DNA from 2 places in the Facklamia sp. P12955 genome. Region 1 is predicted to be linked to the other one. Evidence: predicted binding sites of a transcription regulator. Region 1 holds the regulator's gene; the other holds the start of a gene.
The links. The regulator Rex, encoded in region 1, represses fermentation and respiration genes when NADH is low (regulators of the CRP and FNR family bind a similar motif). The targets are predictions, from matches to a motif close to TTGTGAANTANTTCACAA.
Positions count from the first base shown of each region.

Region 2: a site for Rex is predicted at 6,428-6,445, ahead of pflB (formate C-acetyltransferase). Genes of this name have one in related genera too.

Region 1 covers NZ_JBNUPF010000023.1:6,932-18,218, reverse strand. The annotation lists gene ACQV2G_RS07170 (class A sortase) at 1-478, opposite strand, end outside; gene lepB (signal peptidase I) at 690-1,307, shown strand; gene proS (proline--tRNA ligase) at 1,573-3,030, shown strand; gene tsaB (tRNA (adenosine(37)-N6)-threonylcarbamoyltransferase complex dimerization subunit type 1 TsaB) at 3,062-3,838, shown strand; gene ACQV2G_RS07150 (GNAT family N-acetyltransferase) at 3,822-4,406, shown strand; gene rimI (ribosomal protein S18-alanine N-acetyltransferase) at 4,419-4,862, shown strand; gene tsaD (tRNA (adenosine(37)-N6)-threonylcarbamoyltransferase complex transferase subunit TsaD) at 4,875-5,897, shown strand; gene ACQV2G_RS07135 (ABC-F family ATP-binding cassette domain-containing protein) at 5,938-7,908, opposite strand; gene ACQV2G_RS07130 (redox-sensing transcriptional repressor Rex) at 8,123-8,773, shown strand; gene ACQV2G_RS07125 (co-chaperone GroES) at 8,949-9,215, shown strand; gene groL (chaperonin GroEL) at 9,267-10,883, shown strand; gene ACQV2G_RS07115 (polysaccharide biosynthesis protein) at 11,121-11,287, shown strand, end outside.
Region 2 covers NZ_JBNUPF010000012.1:16,768-28,054, forward strand. The annotation lists gene ACQV2G_RS04655 (Rqc2 family fibronectin-binding protein) at 1-770, shown strand, start outside; gene ACQV2G_RS04660 (manganese-dependent inorganic pyrophosphatase) at 820-1,749, opposite strand; gene ACQV2G_RS04665 (hypothetical protein) at 2,376-2,651, shown strand; gene ACQV2G_RS04670 (DUF819 family protein) at 2,816-3,151, shown strand; gene pflA (pyruvate formate-lyase-activating protein) at 3,234-4,004, opposite strand; gene pflB (formate C-acetyltransferase) at 4,092-6,347, opposite strand; gene parC (DNA topoisomerase IV subunit A) at 6,633-9,107, opposite strand; gene parE (DNA topoisomerase IV subunit B) at 9,107-11,260, opposite strand.

The DNA of each region.
Region 1 (11,287 bases):
GAGAAAAAAGTAAAGATTGATCATACATGTGATGGCTAGCTAGGGCATAATTGGATTCACCCATTTTTTGATCAGCCGAGAGCGTTCCTGCTCCGAAGAACATGCCTTCATTAGATGTTCCTTTATTAATTGGTAAGTTAATCTTTAATTCAGGGATTGAAATTCCGCCAATAACGGGTAGGTCCTTAGGATTCACACTACTAGAAATAACGGTAAAAGGATCTACTTGTTGAATATCCTCGAAGTCAAAAGTGACATCTTTTTGTTGGTTAGCTAGAATTTGATCACGAGTCATATTAGAAATTTGAATATCATTGGTTTTATTTTGAATGAGGTAGTTCTTTAAGGGGTTCACTAATAAAAGCCCTAGTGCCACAATAATTAATAGAACACCGATAAGAGTTGAAAAAGAAAAACGACGTTTTCTTTTTTGGTGCATCCGGCTACGCGAAGGGCCAGGGTTAGGTTTACGATTCATTATTTATTCCTCCAATACTATCAACAAAGTAATTAAACTTATTTTAACATTTTTGAATGTCAAATAAAATAAAACAGCTCAAATAACACACTTAATTCATAATTTTCGAATTAAAATCATAATAGCATATTTTTTTACAAGAATACCAATACAAGATGCATTTTTGGTGGAAAAGTTATAAAATAAGAAACAGAAAGTTTAGAGGTGACTTATGGAGAAGACAAAACGATTTTTTAAAGAGATTTTTTCTTGGTTAATATATATGGCTATTTGGTTAGCTGTATTATTTACCTTTTATCATTATGTTGCACAACCCTTTTCGGTAGATGGTTCCTCAATGGAACATACTTTGGAAGATGGCGAAAAGGTTTGGATGTGGAAACTATCAGATATCGAGCGTTTTGATGTTGTGATTTTCCCTCAACCTAATCCACTACCCGGTAAAGAACCCAAGCTTTATGTGAAGCGTGTGATTGGAGTTCCTGGCGATAAAATTGCTTATCAAGATGATCAGCTGATAATTAATGGACAGAGGGTGGATGAATTTTACTTAGATGAAAAGGCGCAAGAGTATCAAGCGAATGGTGGTGGAAACTTTACCGAAGATTTTGAAATGTATAAATATACAGGTGAAGATGTAGTTCCTGAAGGCAAGTTTTTTGTAATGGGGGATAATCGGCAAAATTCTGTTGATGGACGAACTTTTGGCTTGATAGACTCTGATTCGGTAATTGGTAAAGCTACTTTTATTTATTGGCCACTAAAGAATTTTGGTAAATTGCCTGATTACGATCTCAATTCTCAAGGTGATGCTATTGTTTTAGAATAACTTAGGCTTGTTTTTATTCCTTGATTCTTTATAATAAGAAGTGAAAATAGACTAGTAATTTGTAGATGGTCCCCAGCAAGAGGCAGAGGATGGAAGTGTCTCCCCACTCAGCAAATGAACCTACTATCTTATTGAAATCAGGTGGCTCCTTTATCGCCTTGAGTGGGCATTTTTAAGATGCAAATAAGGTGGTACCGCGGAGACTGACTGTGCTTCGTCCTTGATAGGATGAAGGCAGTTATTTTTTATTTATAGGAGGAAAATAATGGTTACTCGTAAAGAAGATTTTTCGAAATGGTATTTACAAACAATTCAACAAGCAGATTTAATGGATTATTCACCAGTCAGAGGCTGTATAATCTTTAAACCAAATGGTTATGAAATCTGGGAACATATTCAAGAATATTTTAATAAGCGTTTAAAAGAAGAAGGTATTCGCAATGCCTACTTCCCAATGCTTATTCCTGAGTCTTTCTTTACTCGTGAAAAAGATCATATTGAAGGATTTAGTCCAGAACTGCCATGGGTAACTGAAGCAGCTGGTGAAGTTTTGGAAGAAAGATTGGCCTTAAGACCGACTTCAGAAACCATGATAGGCGATGCGTTTTCTAATTGGATTAATTCCTACCGTGATTTACCTTATGAAATTAATCAGTGGGCCAATGTTTTCCGTTGGGAAAAACGCACTTTGCCTTTTTTAAGAACTTCTGAGTTTTTATGGCAGGAAGGACATACTGCTCATGCTGATGAGGAAGATGCTCGTCATAGAACCATGCGTATGCTAGAAATCTATGCTGAATTATTAGAAGAATTATTAGCAGTACCGGTCTTCAAAGGTGAGAAGACTCCTTCGGAGCGCTTTGCCGGAGCGGTGCAAACATTTTCAGTTGAAGCCATGATGCAAGATGGTAAAGCTGTGCAAGCAGGAACTTCTCATTATATGGGAACTAAATTTGCAGAAGCTTTTAATATTCGTTATTTAAATAAAGATAATGAGCACGTTTATGCCCATACCACTTCTTGGGGTGTTTCGACCCGCTTAATCGGTTCAATGATTATGACCCACTCAGATGATCAAGGATTGGTTCTACCACCAGCCATAGCTCCTCAGCAGGTTGTTTTCATTCCCGTTGGACCTAAGAAAAAATTAGACCAAGTGCTTGAAAAAGTAAAAGACTTAGACGCTCAATTAAAAGCAGCAGGTGTTAGAACTTATATTGATGATTCAGATAACTCAGCAGGTTATAAGTTTAATGAGTGGGAGTTGCGTGGAGCGGCTATTCGTATAGAAGTGGGTCCAAGAGACATTGAAAATAATCAAGTGATTATGAAAGCCAGAGATGAAGATGAAAAAAATGCCATCTCAATGGATGGCTTGGCTGAACAAATTCATCAAGCTTTAGCCTTAATGCAAAATCGTCTTTTAGAAAAAGCTCGCCAACGCAATCAGGCCAATATGTATACTCATATTGATACTCTAGATGAATTGATTGACCATATTGAAAATAAAAAGGCAGCCAATGAAACCCCAGGTTGGGTATTAGTTGGCTGGGATGGTAGTGAGGAATCAGAAGCTAAGATTAAGGAATTAACAGGCTTTACAACACGTAATTTACCGTTTGAAAATTATTTTGCAGGTGAAAATGCTCTGGTTAAGAAAGATAAATGCCTTGTATCTGGGAAGCCAGCTAAAGAAACAGTTTGGATTGCAAGAGCGTATTAAAAAATAACCAATAGGTTGAAAGGAGACCATGATGAGAAGTTTAGCATTAGATACCTCATCCGATGTTTTATCTCTAGCTCTTTTTGAAGAGGATCAATTGATCATCGAAGTCAATTCGAATGTCTCCAAGCAACACGGGGCCTTTCTTCTACCCTTGGTGGAACAGCTATTACTTGCTGTTAAGTGGGAGAGGGAAACCATTGACCAAATTTGGTTAGGGAGAGGTCCTGGTTCATATACAGGCTTGAGGATTGGAGCAACAATGGCGAAGGTTTGGACTTCCACCAAAAAAAGTCATTTAGAGAGTTTTTCCAGTCTAGCGATTATGGCAGGTCAAGTGGCCGATGATGGTGGGAAATCTTGGATTATTCCTATTATGGATGCGCGAAGAGGGACAGCCTACACAGCGGCCTATCACTGGCAAGATGGTTTATTGAAAAATAAAATTAAAGATGATCATGTTGACTGGCAAGATTGGATTCAAGAGAAACTCTTGCCACAATTTAACGAGACAGACCTTAAGCAGTTAATATTCCTGAGTGCCCATGAAAATAATCTTACTAATTTTGTTAAAGAAAGTCTTTCTCAGCAAAGTATTCAGCATCGATTTGTAACAGGTCAATATGCTTGGCCAAAGGTTGGTAAAGTGCCTTACATTGAACGAAAGCATGTTGAAGATGTAGATATTTTTGAGCCTTTCTATGCACATTTGACTTTAGCAGAACAAGAATGGGCAGCCAAACAAACTAATCAAATCCAAGAAAAGAATGAAAGTTATGTTGAGCAAACTAATGAAACGAGTATTTAATCCTTTTAAAGAGGAAACTAAAGTAAGACATAAAGCAATGACTCAAATTAGCCCTTATATTGATTCTTTAGCGCTAATAAGGCAAAAAAAACAAAAAAACATCCAATGCAGAGTAAGATTAGCCAAAAAGACTGACTTACAAGCTTTAGTGCAGTTAGAGCAAAAAGGTTACGCAGGTTATATTGCTTGGGATTTATCTGATTTTGAAAGGGATTGGCATAAAAATCCACAGATTTTATACTTAGTTATTGAAGCAAAAGACTTAGCAACTGATAAGTCAAAAATTATTGGAATGATTACGGGTAGGTGTTTAATTAATAATACCCATATTAGCCAATTAGTCATTGATCCTGAGTGGCAATCACACGGTTTGGGTTCTTATTTATTAAAGATTTGGCTTCAAATCAGTCGTGAATTGGATAGAAAGTCGGTAACTTTAGAAGTAAGAGAAAGCAATACGCATGCCCAAAAAATCTATTATCAACAAGGCTTTGTCCTTGAGAACAAAAAACCTTTCTACTATGAAGATAATGGCGAAACGGCTCTCTTTCTCCGCTGTCATTTGTAAGGAGATAAAGAAATGATGCTTAAAGAAATCGCAAAAGCAGATAAAGAACCTGCTTTACTTCAGCAAATCTTAGCCATTGCTCAAAGTTTTAATTGGTCAGCGGATGCCACCATTCAAGAATGGCAGAGTCCTTATGCTAGATTATGGATTTGGACCGACGCCCAAGAGTTAGTGGCTTGTTGTGGCGGACAAGTCCTTTTTGAAGAAGCAAACATACATTATTTTTGGGTTGGTCCTCTATACAGAGGCAAAGGGAGGGGAAAAGCTTTTTTAAGAGCTCTTCTAGATCAATTTCAAGAAAATAAAGTAGAAAAAGTTAACTTGGAAGTTCGAGTCAGTAATCAGGTGGCTATTGCCGTATATCAAGCAGTGGGATTTAAGATAATTGATGAACGGCCTAACTATTATCATGATCCGGTTGAAGATGGCTGGGTTATGCAGTTAACATTTGAGTAGGAGGAATAGCCAATGCAAGAAGAAAATTTAATATTAGCCATTGAATCGTCTTGTGATGAGACGAGTGTAGCCTTGATAGAAAATGGCTGTCATATTAAAGCGAATATTGTTGCCTCCCAGGTAAAGAGTCATATGCGATTTGGCGGTGTTGTCCCTGAGGTAGCTAGTCGTCACCATGTCGAACAAATCAGTCAAGTTTTGAAGTTAGCATTAGAAGAAGCCCAACTAGAATCGATTGATCAGGTAGATGCGATCGCAGTGACCCAAGGTCCTGGGCTAGTTGGCCCTCTATTAATTGGAGTTACTGCAGCTAAGACATTGTCCTATTTATATAAAAAGCCTTTAATTGCTGTCAACCATTTAGCTGGACATATTTATGCCAGCCGCTTTATTAAAAACTTAGAGTTTCCATTAATGGCTTTAATTGTCAGTGGTGGACATACTGAGTTGGTGGTTATGAAGTCGGCGAATAATTATCAAGTCATTGGTGAAACGCAAGATGATGCGGTAGGAGAGGCTTATGATAAGGTAGGCCGCTTGCTAGACTTACCTTATCCAGCAGGTAAGTATCTTGATCAAATGGCTAAAGAAGGAAACCCAGAAATTTATTCAATCCCTCGTGCCATGTTAAATGAGAATAACTTAGATTTTTCATTTTCAGGTATGAAGAGTGCGGTGATGAACCTGGTTCACAACGCTAACCAAAGAGGAGAAAGCATCCAGCCAGTTGATTTAGCAGCGAGTTTTCAACGTGCCTGTGTGGATGTTTTAACGGGAAAAGTTAGCAAGGCTTTGGAAAATCGTCCAGAGATTAAGCAATTTGTTTTAGCCGGCGGAGTAGCCGCCAATAGTGAATTGAGAGCAAGCATACAAAGCCTGTTCGAAGCTCACTACCCTAATGTAGAACTTTTAATTCCACCTTTAGCATTATGCGGAGATAATGCAGCCATGATTGGAGCAGCTGCCTATCCAAAGTTATTAAAGGAAGAATATACGGATTTAGCAGCCAATGCCAGACCAGCTATGACTCTATAAAGAACACACACACTGAAATTTTCAGTGTGTGTGTTTAAATTTATTTTAAATCGGGGTATTTTTCAAGATAGTCTTCAATAGCCAGACTGTATTCTTCCCATTGTGTAACTAACTGATTACTAGTTTCTTGCTTTTCTTTTATTTTCTGATCAATAGCAATTAATGCTTGATGATCGTTAGCATTTGCTGCTTCAAGCATCATTTCTTTATCTTTTTCGATCATTTCTTCAAGAGCTTCGTTATCAGTCCAAGCTTCGTCTGCTAATTTCTGTAGTCTTCTTAGTTCACTTTTTATTTTTTTATTTTCTTCATAAGACAGCTGACCAGCAGAGATAAGTTCTTCTTTTTGTCCATTCTTATTTTCCTCAGCTGCTTCAAAGGCTTCAATTTCTTCTTTTTTAGCTAAATAGTAATCATAATCGCCAAGATAAAGCTGGCTCTTGTCAGCAGCTATTTCTAAAACATGAGTAGCAATCCGATTAATAAAGTAACGATCATGAGAAACAAATAGCAGCGTTCCGTTAAAGTTAATGAGTGCTTCTTCTAAGACTTCTTTCGAATCAATATCTAAGTGGTTGGTTGGCTCATCCAACAATAGGGTATTATCGTGATCAGCCGCTAAAAGAGCTAAGGCTAAACGAGCTTTTTCACCACCACTGAGCAGACTGACTTTCTTTTCCACCGTTTCTCCACTAAAAAGAAAAGAGCCTAAAATGGAACGGATTTTCCACTCATCTGTTGTATCATGAGCACGCCAAAGGGTCTCGAGTACGGTAACGTCGCCAGACAGATGGTTGACGTTTTGGTCGTAGTAGCCAATTTGGACATTGGTTCCCTTCTTAATTGTACCATCGATAACTGGAAGATAGCCTAAAAGAGTTTTTAGAAGAGTTGTTTTACCAATTCCATTAGGACCAACAATAGCGATAGCATTTTGCTTGGTCAGGTCAAGGTTGATGTTTTGACAAAGAACATCTGTAGGAGAATAACCAATACTCAAATTTTCTGCCTGAATAACTTTTTCACCCGATTCTTTGGCAATTGAAAATTGAATACGAGGAGCCTTAGCATCTTGTTTAGGTGCTTCAATGCGGTCCATCTTTTCTAACTGTTTGCGTCGGCTTTGGGCTCTTTTAGTAGTGGAAGCACGGGCAATGTTTTTTTGGACAAATTCTTCTAAACGATTAATCTCAGCTTGCTGTTTGAGATATTGTTTTTGAGCGTGTTCCATGCGAGCTGCTTTTTCTTGGACATAAAAAGAATAATTACCTTGATAATGATGTAGATGGTGGTCGCGAATTTCATAGATTTGAGTTGCGACTTTATCTAAAAAATAGCGATCGTGAGAAACGATTAAAAGTGCGCCTTGATAGGTGGTTAAAAACTTTTCTAACCAGCTTAAAGTCTGCATGTCTAAATGGTTGGTAGGCTCATCCAGAATTAATAAGTCATAGTCTTGTAATAAGAGTCTGGCTAAGGCGATACGAGTCTTTTGGCCTCCGGATAGACTTTGAATAGGTTGATCATAATCCTCCGGATAAAAACCAAACCCATGAAGAACAGTTCGAATAGTAGATTCGATTTGATAGACATTTTTTGCTTGTAATTCCATTTGAATTTGATCATATTGGGCCAAGGTCTCTTGATATAAAATAGATTGAGTATCACCTTGATCAGCTAGATTCGCTAGTTTGTCAGCAATTTCTTGGGCTTGGTCTCTCATAACTAATTTTTTAGAAAAAAGAGACAGCATTTCATCCCAAACAGTTAAAAGAGAATCTACTGCTATATGTTGTTCTAAGTAACCGATGTTTAGCTTTTTAGCACGACTAAATTGACCATCATTGATGGGTTCATCACCAATGATTTGTTTAATTAGAGTCGACTTACCCGTTCCGTTACGTCCGACCAATGCAATTCGGTCACGTTCTTGAATCGAAAAGTTAACGTCTTCGTATAAAGTCACATCGGCAAAACGACGACTGATATTGTTTGCTTGTAGTAAAATCACGGGCCATCCCCCTTTGTTCAATCACTCCCATTATAGCACGCTTATTAAACTCTCACTAGTTTCGATTCAACTGGCTTTTTAAAAAGTTTGTGAATTTTTAAAAAAAAAGACTCTCTACTGATTGGCATTATCTTCGTTTGATGATATACTAGACTTATCAAATTGTGAGAAAACACACAAACAAGTGAAAGTTAGGATGAACGGAGGAAGTAGAATGGTGAAAGAAATCCCACGAGCGACGGCCAAGCGTTTGCCAATTTATCATCGTTATTTGCGATACTTATACAATGCTGGTAAGACGCGCATTTCATCAACCGAACTCAGTGATGCTGTTAAAGTTGACAGTGCGACCATTCGGCGTGATTTTTCTTATTTTGGAGCCCTTGGGAAAAGAGGCTATGGTTATGATGTGGAATATTTGCTTCAGTTTTTTGGGAAGACACTCAATCAAGATCGTCTAACAACCACTGCCTTGATCGGAGTTGGATCATTAGGGAATGCCTTATTAAACTATAACTTTAGAAAATCTAATAATGTCAGAATTGGTGCCGGTTTTGATGTCAATCCTGATTTGATTGGAACTGTCCATTCGGGCATTCCTATCTATTCGATTGATGAGTTAGAAGAGCAATTAGAAATCCAAGCAATCGATGTGGCTATCTTAACTGTTCCTCAAGAATATGCAGACGAAATAATGGAACGATTAATAGCTGCTGGTATAAAGGGAGTTTTGAACTTTACCCCATTACGTTTTGAAGTACCTGAAAGTGTTCGCGTACAAAATGTTGATTTAACCAATGAACTGCAGACCTTGATTTATTTCATTAACCAAGAAGAAATTGCTGATCAGTTAGCAAGAGAATAGAAAATGATTGGACTTCTTACTATTTATAGTGAGAAGTTTTTTTATGGTTTTAGGAAAAAATAATGAGATTTTTATATCTATTTCTTGCTTTTTAATCAAAGATGGTCTAATATATTAATTGTGATTAGCACTTATATCAACAGAGTGCTAAATAATAAAATTTGGAGGGATTTTCATGTTGAAACCTTTAGCAAAACGTATTGTTCTAAAACCAAAGGAAGTCGAAGAAACAACAGCAAGCGGCTTTGTGTTACCTAGCTCTGCTCAAGAAAAACAACAAATTGGTGAAGTAGTATCGGTTGGTCCTGAAATAGAATCAGAAGACGGAATTAAAGTTGGTGATCAAGTTATCTATAAATCTTATTCAGCGACTGAGATTGAAGACCAAGGTGAAAAATTTATTATTATCGAATTAAAAGAAGCTTTAGCAATTATTGAATAAAAGATATTTAATAAAGAACTCAATAGAAAAAGATATAAAGGAGCGGTATAAATGGCAAAAGAATTGAAATTCTCAGAAGACGCACGTGCAGCTTTATTGCGCGGGGTAGACTTATTAGCAGATACGGTTAAAACAACAATGGGCCCTAAGGGACGTAACGTTGTCTTAGATAAGACTTACGGTTCTCCACTTATTACAAACGACGGGGTAACCATTGCGCGTGAAATAGAATTGGAAGACCGTTATGAAAATATGGGTGCTCAATTAGTGCAAGAAGTAGCTTCAAAAACCAATGATATAGCTGGAGACGGAACAACGACTGCCACTGTTTTAACTCAAGCAATTGCACGTGAAGGAATGAAGAACGTTACAGCAGGTGCTAACCCAGTTGGTATTCGTCGTGGAATTGATAAAGCAACTAAGACAGCTGTAGCAGCTTTAGAAGAATTATCACAACCTGTATCTTCTAAAGAAGCGATTGCACAAGTAGCAGCTGTATCATCAGGAGACCAAAAGGTTGGCGAATTGATTGCTGATGCTATGGAAAAAGTCGGCAACGATGGTGTAATCACTATTGAAGATTCTCAAACCATTGAGACTGAATTATCAGTTGTAGAAGGTATGCAATTCGATCGTGGTTACTTATCACAATATATGGTAACCGATAATGAAAAAATGATTTCAGATTTAGAAAATCCATATATCTTAATTACAGACCGCAAGATTTCTAACATTCAAGATGCGCTTCCAGTATTAGAAGCAGTAATGCAATCTGGCCGTCCGTTATTGATTATTGCTGAAGATGTTGAAGGGGAAGCTTTACCAACTTTAGTTTTAAATAAATTACGCGGAACTTTAAATGTAGCTGCAGTTAAAGCACCAGGATTTGGAGACCGTCGTAAAGCGATGTTAGAAGATGTTGCGATTCTTACTGGAGCTACTGTAATTTCTGAAGAATTAGGCTTTGAATTAAAAGATGCAACCATCGACCACTTAGGTTCAGCTGGAAAAGTGACTGTGACTAAAGATGACACAACGATTGTTGAAGGTGCTGGTTCATCCGAAGCTATTAAAGAACGTGTAGCTTTAATTCGTCACCAAGCAGAAGAAACTACTTCAAGCTATGACAAAGAAAAATTACAAGAACGTTTAGCCAAATTAGCTGGTGGTGTAGCAGTCATTAAAGTCGGAGCAGCAACTGAAACCGAACAAAAAGAAGTTAAATTACGTATTGAAGACGCATTAAATGCCACTCGCGCTGCTGTTGAAGAGGGAATCGTAGCGGGTGGAGGAGCAGCTTACTTAATCATTAAAGATCAAGTAGCTGCCACAGAAACAGAAACTGATGATGAAGCAACTGGGGTGAAGATTGTGGTTCGTGCTTTAGAAGAACCTGTTCGTCAAATTGCTGAAAATGCAGGTCGTGAAGGCTCAGTGATCGTCAATAAAATTATTTCTTCAAAAGAAGGAACAGGCTATAATGCAACAACGGATCAGTTTGAAGATATGATTCAATCTGGTATTGTTGATCCAACTAAGGTAACTCGTTCAGCCTTACAAAATGCTGCATCAGTAGCAGCTTTATTATTAACAACTGAAGCTGTCGTAGCTGAAATTCCTAAAGACGAACCTGAAATGCCTGCCCAACCAGGTATGGGTATGATGTAAGTCAATTAAATAAATTGATTAGGCAAACGATTTAAGGTGGTTTTAACCTTAAATTGTTTGCTCTTTTTATTTTCCTGACTATAATTAGATAGTTTTAATGAAATTTGTCCTTAAACACATTGAAAGTGCCTAATAATATCGGTAAAATGATAGAGATAATATGGCTATCAAAATTAGGACGTACTAGAGAAAGATAATGTTCTATATAGCTAATAGATTATAGTGAGGAATGAAAGCATGTTAAGAAACCAAGAGATGTTATCACTTCGTTTCGTTCAATGGGTAGAAAACCTACCTTTTGCCCACAAACGATTGATATGGGCAGTCAGTGACCTTTTAGCTTTTTGTCTAGCAACAATTGTTGCTTTAGTCATTTTTTTAGGTATATTCAAAGTCCCAATGCA
Region 2 (11,287 bases), on a different contig from region 1:
TTGACCGACATGTTGCAGCAAGTGCTGATGACTATCGCATTAAAGGTGAACTTTTAAATGCCTTTGCCTATCAAATTAATGATAAGGAATACCAGGTGACCTTGGCTAATTTTTATAATAATGACGAGCCAATGGATATCCAATTAAATCCTCGATTAAATGCTGTTGAAAATGCTCAAGTTTACTTTAAAAAGTATCAAAAATATCGGGATGCTCTCAAATATATTAATCGTGAAGAAAGCTTAACCCGCGCTGAGATTGATTATTTAGAAGGTATTTTAGTCCAACTTAAGCAAGCTGATCTTGAAGATGTTGAATCGATTAAGCAAGAATTAATTAATGAAGGCTATGTGGGACAGAAGCCTTCTTCAAGTAAAAAGCGAGCAAAAAACCAATCTAAACCCCGTCGCTTTAAATCTAGTGATGGTGTCATGATTTATGTCGGTAGAAACAATCAACAAAATGACGACTTATCCCTCAAAAAAGCATCTAAAAACCATTGGTGGCTTCATGCAAAGGACATCCCTGGTGCCCACGTTATTATCGAAAGTGATAAACCTAGTGAAGAAACCTTTGTAGAAGCTGCTCAATTAGCGGCCTATTATTCTAAATTTTCACAATCTGCTAATGTGCCTGTTGATTACGTCCAAGTTAAACATTTAAAGAAACCTAACGGTTCTAAACCTGGCTTCGTTATTTATGAAGGCCAAAAAACACTTTATGTGACACCTCAGGCATCTGTTATTAAACGTCTTTCATTAAAAGAATAATGAATTCCAGCCCCCAACTTTAATATAAAGTTGAGGGCTGGAATTCATTTTATTTGTTAAATGCTGCTGTTAATGGAGGAACCACTTGTTTCTTACGTGAAACTACTCCTGGTAAATCAAATTGATGATCTTCAACTTTAGTATTGAAAGCTGCCTCTACAACACTAATATCCGCCCCTACCACCAAACCAATAGAATCGGATTCTAAGACATCCGTAATCACTAGCACATAGAGTTTAAGATTCATTTCTTTTCGCTTATCTTCCATTACTTTTAAAAGATTTTCTTTACGACTTAAAATCTCGTCAAAGCCGATAATGTTTGTCTGACCAATACGAATATTTTGATCGTTCATGACAAAGTTTTTAGCATCCCCATCAACAATTTCCTCATCCGATTGCTTACTAAGATCAGCTCCAGCCTTTAAAAATTCTAAACCATATGATTGAATATCAACTTGGGCTATTTCAGCCAATTTTTCAGCGATTTCCTTGTCTTTTTCGGTTGTTGTTGGAGATTTAAATAACAAGGTATCTGAAATAATAGCAGATAACATCATGCCGGCAATATCTGCTGGAATTTCATAGCCATATTCTTGAAACATCTTATAAAGAATACTGGCGGTTGACCCTAAGGGCTCCGCACGGTAATAAAGAGGCTGAGCTGTATTAAAGCCTGAAATGCGGTGGTGGTCAATGACATAATCAATTTGAACTTGATCAATATCGTCTATTGATTGTTGTGGCTCATTGTGGTCCACTAGAGCAACTTGGCTCACTTCATTAGCAGCTGTATTAATAATTCTTGGTGGTTGGATACCAAATTTTTCTAAAGCAAAAGCTGGCTCACTTGATATTTCACCCAGTGCGACTGCTTCTGCTTGGTGTCCTTCTTGCTTTAAGAAATAGGCAAAAGCGATGGCTGAAGCAATAGTATCTGTATCTGGCTTTTTATGCCCAAAAACTAAGTATTTTGTCATATTTATCCTCCTAAATTAAATTACAGTCTAAGTTTATCACTTTTTAATAAATTTTTGAATCCTTATTGACATAGGATAATTAAAGTAAGTTTTTAAAAAGATAAAAATAATAAATATTTTCAAAAATTTTTACATGATTATTTAGTTAGATTATAGGTTTTTGTTCTAATAAAGATTAGCTATATTGATAATACAATTTAATATTATATTTTTCTACTTATGGTAGAATTATAAAAGAAATAATAAAGGCATGATTGTGTGGATGCGTTTTAACTAGAACTAATGGTCTTATCTTCATTATTTTATCCATGATCGCAGTTGCGTTATTCTTGCAAAGATACAAAGTTTTTAAATCGTTAGGACCGGTCCTGACTGTTGTTGTAATTGGAATTATTTTTTCTAATACAGGAGTCGTGCCTATCAGTCATAAAGTGTATAATGCTATAAGTTCACTTCTAGTTCCCGTCCGTATTATTATTTGCATGCTAAGTATGGATTTAGTTGAGTTGAAAAAGTAAAAATCCGGTGATTGCTTTAAGTTCAGGTATTTTATCTCTTATGGTGATTGCAACTATCTTAGCCTTCATTATGCCCCTTATATGGATGAAGGATAAAAGATCGCTGGGATGTTTGTTGCGACCTACACTGGTGGTACTCCTAACTTAACGACTATTGCAACAGTTTTAGATGCTAGTCATCAAACCATTGCGGCTGCTAACGCGTCAGATTACGTTATTGCTACCCCTTTAACAAACTTTATGCTCGCCGCGCCAGCTATGCTTAAAGCTTCAAAAGCTTGGGAAAAGTTTTGGCCTTATCATTTAAGTGAAGAAGAACCTTCAACTAGTGACACGAAAGCATTGATGTCAGATAAAGAGTGGTCCATTAGAGAAACTACTTAGCTATTAACCATTGGTTTTGGTATAAATATTTTGACTACAGCATTTTCAAAAGCTTACATGCCGGAGACTATTTGGAAGGCTGTTCGTTTAATCTTGTTAACGACCGTTTTATCGGTCTAGCTCAATAATAAACTATGTGCTAATTTAGATTTAGGACTCTTCTTATCCTTAATGTTTTTTCAACTATTAGTTTTGCAGTTGACTGGCAGCAATTTGTAGGTTCTACCTTAACCATGACACTTTATGTTTTTCGAATGTTAGTTGGAGGTTTGACTTTACACTTGTTGATCTGTCGTCTATTTAAGATAGAATATGGATACATGATTCTTTCAATTGTTGGTTGTATCGTCGGTGGTCCAACAGCTTCTCTAACAGCAGCAGCAGCTAATTGGAAGTCTCTTATTGATAGTGGTTTAATTTTAGGAGTTTTAGCAGGAGCTGTAGGTAACTATGTAGGTATTGCTGTCGCTTATTTTACAAAATTCTTAGTTGGCGGTTAATTGATCTTATTACTAATTAGAAAAAATTGCTAAAAAAATTCTGTAGCCACCCATTAAATTTGAATGGTTACAGATTTTTTTATTATGATTTTAGGTAGCCGGTATATTCTGCACAGCGCAGTATACGGTTGGCATTTTCGACTCTTTCTTTAGTTGGAGGTTCTACACCTTCTAATTTGTATCGATAGCCTAATGCAGTGTATTTATAAACACCCATCATATGGTAAGGTAAAACTTCAAACTTTAAGACGTTATTTAAACTGGCTACATAATCGGATAAACGGTATAAATATTCATCAAAATCCGTTCTTGTTGGAACCAATACATGACGGATCCAGACGGCTTTATTAATATCTGATAAATAGCGTGACATTTCAAGAATATTATCATTTGGATGGCCGGTTAGTTTAATATGGCCTTGACGATCGATATGTTTTATATCAAACAAAAGCAGATCCGTATACATCATCAGTTCTTGAAATTTACTAAAAAAAGGCTCTTCATAAGTGAAAGGCTGGCCACAAGTATCTATGGTTGTATGTACTCCATTGGCCTTACATATTTTGAAATATTCGATTAAAAAATCCATCTGTAATAAGGGTTCCCCACCTGATACAGTGACTCCCCCTTCATTTCCCCAGAAAGCACGATACTGAATGGCTTCATTAAATAAGTCTTGTGGGCTGTATTCCTTGCCACCCGTCATCTTCCAAGTATCTGGGTTATGGCAAAATTCACATCGCATTCGACAACCTTGCATAAAAGATATAAAGCGAATACCCGGTCCATCAACTGAACCAAAACTTTCTGTGGAGTGAACATAGCCTTTAATTGCTTGTGCTACTTCTGACATTTCAATTCCTCCATCTAACTTTTAGAAAAAGGAACTGAAATAAAATTCAGTCCCTTTTTCTGAAGTTTTTAATTAATTGTTTAAAGTTTACATTGAAGCGTGCATTGTACGGTTAATAACGTCTAATTGTTGTTCGCGTGTTAGCTTGATAAAGTTTACAGCATAACCTGATACACGGATTGTTAATTGTGGATACTCTTCAGGATGTTCCATCGCATCTAATAAGGTGTCACGGTTAAAGACGTTGACATTTAAGTGATGTCCACCACTTGTCGAGTAACCATCTAACATATTAGCTAGGTTAGCTTTTTGAGTGGCTTCTTCTTTACCAAGCGCTTTAGGAATAATTGAGAAGGTATTGGAAATACCATCTAAAGCGTACTCATAAGGTACTTTAGCCACAGAAAGTAAAGAAGCTAAAGCACCATGGGTATCGCGACCATGCATTGGGTTAGCCCCTGGTGCAAATGGTTCTCCTGCACGACGTCCGTCCGGTGTATTACCAGTTTTCTTTCCATAAACAACGTTTGAAGTAATAGTTAAAATTGAAGTTGTTTGTAATGAATCACGGTAAGTTTTATGTTTACGAACTTTTGTCATAAAGTTCTTCAATAATTCTACAGCAATTTGATCCGCACGATCATCATTATTTCCATATTTAGGAAAATCTCCATCAATTTCGTAGTCAATCACTAAACCATTTTCATCACGAATTGTTTTAACTTTAGCATGCTTAATTGCAGATAGAGAATCTACTGCAACTGAGAAGCCTGCAATACCAGTTGCCATTGTACGAAGAACTTTTGTATCGTGTAAAGCCATTTCTAATGATTCGTAAGAATACTTATCATGCATATAGTGGATGATATTTAAAGTATTTACATATAACTCAACAATCCATTCCATCATATCATCATATTTAGCCAAAACTTCATCGTAATCTAAATATTCAGATGTAATTGGCGCATATTGAGGGCCAACTTGCGCTTTAGATTTTTCATCTACCCCACCATTAATGGCATAAAGTAATGTCTTAGCAAGGTTAGCACGCGCTCCAAAGAATTGCATTTGTTTACCTACACGCATAGCAGACACACAACACGCGATCGCATAATCATCACCATATTCTGGACGCATGATCTCATCGTTTTCATACTGAATAGCAGAAGATATAATCGACATTTTAGCTGCATATTCTTTAAAGGCTTGAGGTAATGATGGTGACCAAAGAATTGTTAGGTTTGGTTCCGGAGCCGGACCTAAGTTTGTTAAGGTATGTAAGAAACGGAAAGAGTTCTTAGTAACAAGTGGGCGTCCATCTAAACCTATACCAGCGATTGATTCTGTTACCCAAGTTGGGTCACCAGAGAATAATTCATTGTATTCTGGTGTACGTGCAAATTTAACCAAACGTAATTTCATCACGAAATGATCAACTAACTCTTGTGCTTCGACTTCAGTCAATGTGCCCTTAGCTAGGTCACGTTCGATATAAATATCTAAGAAAGTAGAAGTACGTCCTAATGACATAGCCGCTCCATTTTGTTGCTTAACGGCAGCTAAATAGCCTAAGTATAACCATTGGAAAGCTTCTTTTGCATTCTCAGCTGGACGTGAAATATCAAAGCCATAAATTTCGCCTAATTCTTTTAATTCTTGTAAAGCACGGTATTGTTCAGTAACTTCTTCACGTAATTGAATCACATCGTTATCCATTGTACCATTTCCGATGTTAGCAAAATCTTTTTGCTTTTCTTCCATCAAACGCTCTACCCCGTATAAGGCTACACGACGGTAGTCACCAATAATACGACCACGGCCATATGCATCAGGAAGACCGGTAATAACACCAGAGCGGCGAGCAGCGCGCATTTCTGGGGTATAGACATCAAAAACACCTTGATTATGAGTTTTACGGTATTGTGTAAAGATATGTTCTGTTTTTGGATCTAACTCATAGCCATAAGCTTCTAAGGAATTCTTAGACATACGAATTCCACCGTAAGGTTGTAAGCTACGTTTAAAAGGAGCATCTGTTTGGAAACCAACGACTGCTTCTTTGTCTTTATCTAAATAACCTGCTTGATGAGAAGTAATAGAAGAAACTACTTTAGTATCCATATCAAGAACGCCACCTGCTTCCCGTTCTTTTTTATTAAGGTCCATCACTTGGTCCCAAAGATCTTTTGTATTTTGTGTAGCATCTGCTAGGAAACTTTCATCCCCTTCATATAAGGCATAGTTTTCTTGAATAAAATCACGAACATCGATTTCTTTTTGCCATTTGCTTCCTTGAAAGCCATCCCATGCTTTATTTAATTCGGTTTTATTTGCAATTTCCATTTTAATTCTCCTTTTTTAAAATGATCCGACAATTTCTACACCCATAATATAACACAAGAAAAGTTCAATGTAAACAGTTATTGTGAATTATATAATTAGCGTTAAGCTTTACATATCAGTGTTTTGTTAGAAAAAACAAAATAATAGAGTGTATTCTGTGCTCATTGTAGCAATAAGATTATAACAGTTGTTTGCTTTCTGTTTTTTTCTTTTAGTACACAGAGTTTTAGTTGTTGATTTTGTAAATAAAAAACAAGCATCTGGTTCAGATACTTGTTTTTTATCTTATTCTTCATCTAACATTTTCAAGCGTGCAGGATGGATGTCTATCACCTTACCTAGTTGATCAAGCTCAACAATCTGACTGCCATTATTCTGGCGTTTACTAATATTGATATCAAAAGCCATCATCTCTAATGATTTACCGGTATCCCCTTGAATAATAATCGGTATATTCCCTTTTTGTAAGGCTAAAGCTTTTAAAATCCGATGGGGGTTTGATTTTATTTCTTTTAGAATGAGCGTTCCAACACTGGCGCGATTAGCACTAGCCAGTTCTTCACTATCCATTCGTTTAAGATTTCCTCGATTGGTTAATAAGAAGACTTGTGGTCTTGAAGCTGCTTGATCGATTAAGAGCATCGATACAAGATAATCATCCTTTTTCAGTTTCATACCTACGACCCCTTGTGCTTTTAGTCCTTGAATTGAAACTTGTTCTAAATCAAACCGTAAACCGTAGGAGCGGTGGGTCATACTGGCGATTTGATAGTTCTTGTCTGCTTTAGCTAATCGAGCTGCTACTAATTGATCGTGGTCATCTTGCAATTTAATTGCAGTCATTGTCCGAGTTTTATAGGATCGATAAGTTGAGAATTCTGATAAGAGGGTTTGTTTAATGCGACCTGCTTGTGTCATCATGACAATTCGGTCTTCACTCGGATTGTCCGAAGCTTTTTGCGCAAACACCGCAATGATGGACTCCTCTTTATCTAATTGATATTGCTGAGACCAATGTAAACCCAGATCTTTCCAACGAATGTCTGGTAATTCGTGAACAGGTAAATGAATATAATTACCTTTAGATGTGATAATCACAATCGCATCATGAGTCGAGAGTTCTTGAACAAATAATGGATAGTCTAAATCTCTAGATCCTAAATCAGTGGAATCGGAAGCCGTAAATGACCTAACCGAAGTACGTTTCAAGTATCCTTCCTTAGTCACAGACACATAGACTTGCTCTTGTGGGATTAAAAGAGTCTTTTCCAAGGTAATTTCTTCCACTTCCTCTTCTAATTGACTCATTCTCAAACTATTAAACTTTTTCTTAATTTCCTTTAATTCCTTAACCAAAACCTTGTCTAAAGTACTGGCATTAGAAAGGATATTCTCGTACATATGGATTCTTTCGTTAAGTTCAAATTTTTCTTGTTGTAGGCCAACAATATCCGTATTAGTTAAACGGTATAACTGTAAGGAAACAATTGCTTCAGCCTGTGCCATTGAAAAATTATATTGTTGGTGTAAATTATCTTTAGCATTGGCCTTGTTTTCAGATTGGCGAATAGTGGTAATTACTTCATCTAAAATAGAAATAACTCGGATTAAGCCATCAACAATATGAAGACGGTCTTGATCTTTCTTAAGAAGAAATTGAGTTCTTCGACGAATAATGTCTTTTTGATGGTCAAGGTAAGCTTGTAACATTTTTTCTAAGGAACAAAGGACTGGTCGACGATCGTGAATGGCTATCATATTGAAGTGATAATTTACTTGTAAATCGGTGTTTTTATAGAGGTAAGCAAGAATTGGTTCGACCTCTACATCTCTTTTTAGTTCAATGACTAATGAAACACCATTAATATCTGAATCATCGCGAACATCAGCAATCCCTTCTAGCTTTTTAGAAAGACGTATTTCATCTAATTTTTGAATAAGTTTGCCTTTATTAACGTCATAGGGTACTTCACTCACAACAATTTGAGACTTACCACCCTTTAATTTTTCAACTTCTAATTTAGATCGAATAACAACTTTACCTTGACCCGTTTGATAGGCTTCTTTAATGCCCGCTTTACCTTGGATAATACCACCCGTTGGAAAATCTGGTCCTGGTAAATACTTCATTAACTGGTCGACACTGATTTTATCGGGATGCTTAATCATATAAATTAAAGCGTCAATGACTTCCCCTAAGTTGTGTGGAGGAATATCGGTTGCATAACCTGCTGAAATACCGGTTGCGCCATTCACTAGTAGATTAGGAAAGCGAGCGGGTAAAACACGAGGTTCTTCAATGGTATCATCAAAGTTCAGAATCCAATCGACTGTTTGAGAATGGATATCTCTTAAGAGTTCCATGGCGATACTTGAAAGCCTAGCTTCTGTATAACGCATTGCCGCAGCTGGGTCGCCATCCATGGAACCATTATTACCGTGCATGTCGATCAAAGGTTGGCGGTTTTTCCAACTTTGAGACATACGAACCATGGCCTCATAAACCGATGAATCTCCATGTGGATGATAATTACCGATCACATTCCCCACTGTTTTGGCTGATTTGCGATAAGCTTTTTCAGCAGTATTTCCTTCGGCAAACATAGCATATAAAATACGTCTTTGAACGGGTTTTAAACCATCGCGAATATCGGGTAACGCTCTATCTTGAATAATATACTTGGAATAGCGACCAAATCGATCACCGATAACCGATGAAAAATTTAATTCTTGGACTCCTTTATTTTCTAGTTCAGTCATTATAAATCACCTCCAAATAAATCAATTTGTCCATTTTCATCCACTAAATCCTTACTTGGATTTTCATTAAGGTCAATAGACGGCTCTTTTTTTGATAGCTTATTTTTTGTTTTCGCAGATGCTTTTGAAGCTGGGTTTTTAGCCACTAACAAGGCTTCCTTGTCTTCTTGTGCTAGAGAGTGGTTGGTTTGGGTGTTTTCTTTTAATAGAGAATCTTCTTCATCCATAGTAAATTGAACATTTTTTTCAATCCATTTACGGCGAGGATCTACTTTACTACCCATTAAAGTCGATAAACGCTTTTCGGATAACGAATCATCGTCAAGAGTTACTCTTATCAATAAGCGTGAGGAAGGATTCATAGTCGTATGCCATAATTGATCCGCATTCATCTCTCCGAGCCCCTTATAACGTTGTAAGATGTAGCCTGGTCCCACTGCTTTAATTTTTGCTTGTAGTTCTTCATCTGTCCAAGCGTATTCGATTCTTTCATTCTTACCTTTTCCCTTTGATACCTTATATAGAGGCGGCATGGCCAAATAGACCTTGCCTGCTTCAATCAATGGCTTCATATAGCGGTAGAAGAAAGTTAAAAGCAGTACTTGAATGTGAGCACCATCCGTATCCGCATCCGTCATAATGACCACTTTATCATAGTTAGCAGCTTTAATATCAAAATCAGCCCCTACCCCTGCACCAATTGTGTAGATGAGGGTATTAATTTCTTCATTTTTCATAATATCGCTTAAAGATGCTTTTTCAGTGTTGATGACCTTACCTCTTAAAGGCAATATGGCTTGAAATTTACGATCACGCCCTAATTTAGCTGAGCCACCGGCCGAATCTCCCTCCACGATATAAAGTTCATTCTTTGAAGCATCTTTTGACTGGGCCTTAGTAAGCTTACCTGAAATTAAGCGTTCTTGTTGTTTATTAGAGTTAGAAGAACGTGAAGCCTCACGCGCTTTGCGAGCAGCTTCTCGTGTTTGTCTAGCCTTTAAAGCTTTTCTTAAAATAGTTTGCGCCCAATTACCGTTTTCTGCTAAATAATAACCTAAGTGCTCTGTTACAAAAGATTCAACAATGGTACGTGCCTTTGGACTTCCTAATTTGTCCTTCGTCTGTCCTTCAAATTGTAGATATTGCTCAGGAATACGAACCGATACAATGGCTGCCAGTCCTTCCCGGATATCGGACCCTTCTAAATTTTTATCCTTTTCTTTAATCAAACTCATTTTACGACCGTAGTCATTAAATACCTTGGTAATAGCTGTCTTCATGGCCGTTTCATGCGTGCCTCCACCATTGGTACGAACATTATTAGCAAAAGAAAGAATGGTTTCTGAATAACCATCATTATACTGCATGGCAAAATCAATCTCAAAATCTTCTGATTGGCTTGAAAAAGCCACCACATTTCCCATGACTTCTTTATCTTCATTAAGATATTGAATAAAATCTTGTAAACCATCTTCATAATGAAAAGTCTCTGAAATGTCTTTTCTTTGATCATGAATTTCAATGGTAATTCCTTTTAAAAGGAAGGCTGACTCTCTCAGCCTTTCGGAAATGGTTTCATAGTTAATGGCAGAAGATCCAAATATTTTTTCATCCGGCATAAAATGAACACTTGTACCAGTGTCTGATTGATTATTGTGCTTAGTCTTTTTTAAAGAGCTGGCAGGACGTCCGCCCTCTTCAAACCGCATATGGTATTGGTATCCCTCTCGAATAACCGTCACTTCCAACCATGAAGATAAAGCATTTACGACCGAGGCTCCTACTCCATGAAGCCCTCCAGCGGATTTATATCCACCTTGGCCAAACTTCCCACCAGCATGTAATACAGTGAAAATAACTTGAACCGTAGGAACCCCTGAAGCATGCCTACCAATCGGCATGCCCCGGCCATTATCAGTAATGCAAATCGAGCCATCTGCTTCTAAAGACACAACAATTCGATTTGCAAAACCTGATAGAGCTTCATCTACAGAATTATCAACAATTTCATAAATAAGATGGTGAAGGCCCTTTTGATCAGTCGATCCGATATACATACCCGGTCTTTTTCTTACGGCTTCTAGACCTTCTAATATCTGAATGGCATCATCATTATAATTGCTTAAATTCACTTTAGAATTTTTGTTTGCCATTTTCTCACCCTTTTAATGTTATTTAAT